Synechococcus sp. PCC 7335: one gene and its partner. The protein of the gene in region 1 interacts with the protein of each later gene in a pairwise test. Links are inferred from orthologs where the notes say so. Each region holds a gene or a part of one and is shown in the gene's direction. Other genes may lie near its edges. The genes, in order: def and S7335_RS08805.

What was found.
Region 2: the proteins of def (region 1) and S7335_RS08805 interact in binary tests that used the Escherichia coli proteins (3 or more experiments, as listed by UniProt). The link is inferred for Synechococcus sp. PCC 7335 from one-to-one orthologs.

What each region holds. Positions count from the first base shown.
Region 1 is NZ_DS989904.1:621,548-624,780, forward strand. The notes cover bases 258-3,164. They hold def (peptide deformylase), read left to right. Parts: upstream 258-1,382; coding sequence 1,383-1,946; downstream 1,947-3,164. Other genes in these bases: S7335_RS02830 (ABC transporter permease), read right to left, coding at 258-1,104; S7335_RS02840 (hypothetical protein), read left to right, coding at 2,119-2,313; ndk (nucleoside-diphosphate kinase), read right to left, coding at 2,415-2,861; S7335_RS02850 (hypothetical protein), read right to left, coding at 3,084-3,164. Also shown: photosystem I iron-sulfur center protein PsaC, read left to right, coding at 1-8; more of S7335_RS02830, read right to left, coding at 172-257; more of S7335_RS02850, read right to left, coding at 3,165-3,233. UniProt on the Escherichia coli protein: Removes the formyl group from the N-terminal Met of newly synthesized proteins. Requires at least a dipeptide for an efficient rate of reaction. N-terminal L-methionine is a prerequisite for activity but the enzyme has broad specificity at other positions.
Region 2 is NZ_DS989904.1:2,007,331-2,010,446, forward strand. The notes cover bases 327-3,116. They hold S7335_RS08805 (aspartate-semialdehyde dehydrogenase), read left to right. Parts: upstream 327-1,099; coding sequence 1,100-2,134; downstream 2,135-3,116. Other genes in these bases: tig (trigger factor), read right to left, coding at 327-457; dapA (4-hydroxy-tetrahydrodipicolinate synthase), read left to right, coding at 2,253-3,116. In the rest of the region: more of tig, read right to left, coding at 1-326.

The sequences.
Region 1 (3,233 bases):
CTTACTAGAGACATCTATAAGCGCAGCCGCCTAGTTAAGGCTCCTACAAAACCCCATTGAAAGCCTTCAACACCTTCGACAAACTTCATCGAAGCCTTCGCTAGTCAAAGATTAGCGAAGGCTTTTTGGCGATGACCTCTAGCAGCTACATCCTAGTAACTACGCCGAACTCTATCTTGCTGCGACAGCTTTTTCGACGGCTAACAGGCTGCCTAGCACCCCTAGTCCGGTGCCTAGTAGCACTAATGAGCAAGGTAGTACCATCCATTGGTGAGATGAGAGCTGGAGACCGTTCGCTAAAAATTCGATGAAGCTAGGTTGACCGTTACCAGTAGATACAGATCTTAAGCCTTGTTGAGCCGCAAGTAAGAGACCCCACGCACCGCCAGCACCAATGATGCCAAAGACCGCCCCCTGAATAAGAAATGGTAGGTAAATCCAGATACGAGTGGCACCGACTAACTGCATGACCTCGATTTCCTGCCGGCGGGCGATCGCAATCAGCCGAATTGTCGTCGTCACCACTGTGGTCGCGGCAATACTCAGCAGGCTCACCACCACAAGACTTGCCCATTGCAATCCTATATTAAGATCTCGAAGCTGCTGAATCATTTCACTTACATACAGCACTTCATCGACGCCAGGTAAATTCTTTAGTGTCGCTGCCAGCTGAGGAACCTGCTGGGTATCTCTAGCTTTTACCTTCAGCTCGTCAACCAGTGGATTACCATTGAGCTGATCAATCGCGTTCGAGATATTAGACAGTCCTAAGTCCGAAGTTAGCTGTGACCAAGCCTGCTCCCTGCTTACCGCTTCTACACTGACAACGCCCGGCAACTGACTCACCTGTTCAGTCAAAGTGTCAGCACCTACGCCACTTTCTAGATAGGTTGAAATCACCAGCTGTGAACCGAACTGGTTTAGCATTCCTTCAACCTGCCAGCTCACTTGCAGACTAGTCCCAAACAAAAAAAGTAAGACCGTCATCGTGCTGATAGCAGCCCAATTCATCCAGCCGCCGCGCTGCAACCCTCTGAAGGTCTCTTGAAATAAATAGTCTGTTCTAGCTAAAGATTTCAGCACAGATTTTGGGCGCAAGAGCATAGGGTAGGTTCTTAGCGTTTTGACACAAGACAATCACAATCAAGATGCCCTGAATCAATCTGAGTTGATACATTTACATCTGAGTGTGAAACATAAGGTGTCGTTGACTAATCCGCCTACATCTGTGAAGGAGCCTCTTTGAGGGAATACTCGACTGACTTTGGGGCTGAACCTGTAGCTTAAGGATTATCGGCTTGAAGTCGCTACAGCGAAGTCGGTGTGAGTTGTTACAATGTGGGGAAGAACATTGCTCAAACTGGACTTAGTTACGAAGACCCATGGCCGCAGTCATCGACGTTGAAAAGAAAAAGCTGAAGAAACCGCCGCTCACCGTTCACCAGATGGGCGATCGTGTCCTCCGCCAGCCCGCCAAACGGGTTGCCAAGATAGACAACGCTCTGCGCGATCTTGTCCGCAAGATGCTGCAGACAATGTATAGCGAGGACGGTATTGGCTTAGCTGCCCCTCAGGTTGGTGTGAATAAGCAGCTCCTCGTTATAGACGCTGACCCTGAAAATGAAGCGGCTTCAGCTCTGGTATTGGTCAACCCCAAAATTATTCGCTACAGTGACGAGCTAGCCGCTGGTCAGGAAGGTTGTCTGAGCATCCCGGGCGTCTATCTAGATGTAATTCGTCCTGCCGCCATAGAAGTTAGCTTCAAAGATGAGAATGGTCGACCCCGTAAGCTGAAGGCGGATGATCTGCTTGCTCGGGTGATTCAGCATGAGATGGATCACCTAAATGGTGTGCTGTTTGTAGATAGGGTGGAAAATACGATTGCGCTCAATCAGGAGCTGCAAAAGAACGGCTTTGCGATCAAACACGTTCAGAAAGTGAAATAGAAGTGGAATGATGCTGGTTGCAGTTATTTTGGCTTTTCTATTTATTAATAGTCGTGCTGCAATTTGCTCTAGATAAATATCTCAGCCAAATCACTTCATAGCCAAATAGTTTTAGAGCGAGCTTTAAGAGATTAAGCTTCAAAAGCAAACTTCATAACAAAAGGAAAATTCTGTGACTCCAAAAAGTGGTGCGTTGTTGGGTGTGGCCTGTTTGACTGCGATCGCAGCCGTCGGCTCAATGTTTGAACTTTCTTCCGGTGATCCAGACTGGGGCAAAGCACCCACCGCTGTCATCCTAGCGCTTAGCATTCCAGTCGGCATCCTGTCATTCATAGAAGCTGTCAAAGACGCCCGCGCCAATATGTGACGAGTCTTTGCCTGTAATAGGACTCTTAATTAAGAATAGAAAACACTTAAAAAGCCTGGATGATCTTTTGCTCATCCAGGCTACTTGTATCTAGAAGCGCTTTATTCGTACAACCAGGGCTTCATAGTGGGCTCCCAGCTACATAGGTCTTCACCAAACCATAGCTTGATCTCGCTTTGTGCGGTTTCGGATGCATCGGAGCCATGAATTAGGTTGCGGCCAATCGTAATGCCGTAATCACCGCGAATCGTTCCTGGTTCAGCCTCTAAAGGATTGGTTGCGCCGATCAGCTTGCGGGCAGAAGCAATTACACCTTCACCTTCCCAAACCATAGCTACGACCGGTGCTGAGATGATGTATTCAACCAAACTACTGAAGAAAGGCCGCTCTTTATGCACAGCATAGTGAGACTCAGCCAATTCACGCGATACAGACATCTGCTTCATACCCACTAGGGTAAATCCCTTCGTCTCGAACCGGCTGATGATATCGCCCACCAAACCCCGCTGAACGCCATCGGGCTTGATCATGATGAAACTTTTTTCCACGGCTTAAGACTCCTAACTGCTTTTAACCTTTCCTATGCTCAGTAAATGAGGTCAGTTTGTAAAGCCCTTCCTTGACCAAAAAATGATGGCAGTCCGCACTTATCGCTTTCGTAGAATGGCTTATACCAATCACTAGAGGTTACGTCCTGACTGCAGCTTGATGCCTTCTTAGACGTTCATCTCTTTGGCCTTAGCCTTCTGCATGAGATCTCCATTGACTACTTAGAACTGAACTTGGCTTTCATGAATTACCCCTGCTTGGCTACAGGCATCCGTGCTGTACCAGCCGGCAGAATATCCGTAGACATCAATGTATGAGCGCGTGCGAATAGTACAGAGGATACGGCCATTAGGCGTTGCTCTGATATTCGA
Region 2 (3,116 bases), 1.4 Mb from region 1 along the record:
CACGGTAGCCCTCTATAGTTTCATCGACCCGACTATCTTTCGGTTTAACTTCTTCGGCTTTCACAGAAAGATCTTTGTATTTACTTAGAGCCACTCGCGGCGGTACATCGACAGAGGCTTTGATAACAAAAGGCTCACCAGGGGTGTAGCTACTGACTAGAGATTCAAAATCCGATTGCAGTTGATAGTTGCCTAAGGCCTCTATTTCTTCTTGCTTAATGGCTTTTTCAATGACTGTCTGGAGCATGTCTTCTAGCGCAGCTGCTTTTAGCTGCACAGCGCCAATTCGTTGAATCAAAATTTGACGAGGGACTTTGCCTTTTCGAAACCCAGGAATATTGGCTGACTTCATATAGTCGCGCAGCACTTTTTCATATCCCTGCTTAGATAGCTCAGCGGGGACTTCTATTTCTAGTCCGACTTGGCTATCGGGCAGATTTTCCTGGGTAACTTTCATTTACAAATACGTTGGGTGGGGATAATGGAAATAGCTGGTGCGATGTAACTGGTGCAATATAGCTGACGTACGTGAACAGGGTAAGATGCAGGCTATTCATCGCAGTTAGACATCATAACCTGATTTACTTTATTTATTTTTTGAATAGATTTTATGACCGGTCAGTTCTCTAACCTATCGGCCTTAACTTTTTTGCAGGGTTGAAACAAGTGGCATAGTAATCGACTAGCAGAATAGAAGACCATTTCTACTGAGGCACTTCAGACCATTTCTACTGAGGCACTTCCCTTCAAGGTATATTGTTAGAACATTGCTTCATAGTGGACTTGAGATTAAGCCTATTAGGTCTGTCCGCACATGCAACTGCATCGTAAAGATATTTAGCTTTGGTCTGTTTAGTCTGGTCTATCTAGGCAGTGGTCAGAAAGGGATTTACTAAGTCTTCGGTATGCGGAGTTCCGGCAGTAAGTTTTTTAGTTGGGTTAAAAATATATAGCTCAGTTACGCTTCCCTATATATTCCCTATCCCTATGTATGTATTATACGTATGCTTTTTTGATGGATGCCCACCTCACTACTCCTTAGAAAAAGCTCATTCGGCCTTATATGTATGTGCTTAGTTGAAAATGGAGAATACCTGGTTTGTTTGATTCTTATAACGTTGCTATTCTGGGCGCCACTGGCGCAGTTGGAAGCGAGCTACTTCAGCTGCTAGAAGAACGTAGTTTCCCAATCAAATCATTGAAGCTATTAGCTTCAGCACGTTCAGCAGGTCGCCAAGTTATCTTTAAAGGTGAGGCTATCACTGTCGAAGCGGTTAGCAAAGAAGCTTTTGATGGTGTAGATATTGTGCTTGCTTCTGCGGGTGGTGCTATCTCAAAGCGTTGGGCCAAAGATATCGTCAACGCAGGTGCATTGATGATTGATAATTCTAGTGCCTTTCGGATGGACGATACTGTTCCGTTAGTTGTTCCAGAAGTTAATCCAGAGGCTGCAGCAGCCCATCAGGGTATTATTGCTAATCCTAACTGCACTACGATTTTGATGAGTGTAGCTATCTGGCCTCTCCACCAAATTCAAGCTATCCGGCGTATTGTAGTTGCTACCTACCAATCAGCCAGTGGTGCAGGTGCTAGAGCCATGGAAGAGGTAAAGCAGCAAGCCAAGGCGATTCTAGCTGGAGACACCCCACCTACTGAGAGCTTTCCTTATCCACTTGCTTTTAATCTTTTTCCGCACAATACACCGCTCAATGAGCAGGGATATTGTGAAGAAGAGATGAAGATGGTCAATGAAACACGCAAGATCTTCAGTATGCCTGAACTTAGAGTTTCAGCTACCTGTATTCGGGTACCCGTCCTTAGAGCTCACTCAGAAGCTGTTAACTTAGAGTTTGAACAGCCATTTGATCTTGAAAGGGCTAGAAAAGCTATTCAGTCCTCATCCGGGGTAAAGTTAGTAGAAGACTGGCAGGCTAACTACTTTCCTATGCCGATCGATGCTAGTGGCGTAGACGATGTGTTAGTCGGTCGTATCCGTCAAGATATTTCTAATCCACAGGGTTTGGAGCTTTGGCTAAGTGGTGATCAAATTCGCAAAGGAGCGGCGCTAAATGCTGTTCAAATAGCAGAGCTAGTCGTTGCAAAGCAATGGATGCGATCACCTGTAGTGGTTTGAATTGCCTATGTACAGTCTAAGTAGAGCTTGAAGAAAGACTGCATCTGACTGGAGGTAGTAGATGAGCAGATAGCTAGGGTATTAAGTGAACATGTACGTAAATTGAATGATGATAAGTATGGCTGATACCTCAGTTGATACACTAGCCTCTTCATCCAAAAGAGTTCCTTTTTTTGGAAGAGTCGTAACCGCGATGGTAACGCCCTTTCATGACAGTGGTGAAGTCAACTATCCGCTCACGGAAAAGCTGGCCAACCATCTGGTAGATCATGGCACAGATACGGTTTTAGTCTGTGGAACAACTGGCGAGTCGCCCTCACTGACTTGGGATGAGGAATACGCTCTGTTTCAAACGGTTAAGCAAGCTGTGGGTAGTAGAGCTAAAGTACTAGCAGGTACGGGCTCGAATAGTACGCAAGAAGCGATAGAAGCCACTCGAAAGGCCGAAAAGCTGGGACTAGATGGTTCATTGCAAGTGGTTCCCTACTACAACAAGCCACCACAGGAGGGCCTGTATGGCCACTTCGAAGCGATCGCCCAAGCGGCCCCTGATCTGCCGATCATGCTCTACAATGTGCCTGGACGCACAAGCTGCAATTTGCTCCCCGAAACAGCTATCAAACTGTCAAAGCTTCCCAACATCATCGCGATCAAAGAAGCTAGTGGGAACCTTGATCAAGTCAGTCAGCTCAGTCGACTGAGTTCCGCTGAATTTGAAATCTACTCTGGAGATGACTCTCTAACGTTGCCAATGCTCTCTGTAGGTGCTGTGGGCGTGGTGAGTGTTGCAAGTCATCTTGTTGGAGATGCCTTGCAAGAAATGGTTAAGGCATTTGAATCGGGACAGGTTAGTCAAGCAGCTGCTATTCATCTAAAGCTCTTTCCGCTGTTCAAGGCGTTGTTTGCGACCACTAGCCCAATTCCATTGAAAGTAGCTCTAGATTTGCAAGGTTGGGCAATTGGGAACTGTCGTTTACCGCTT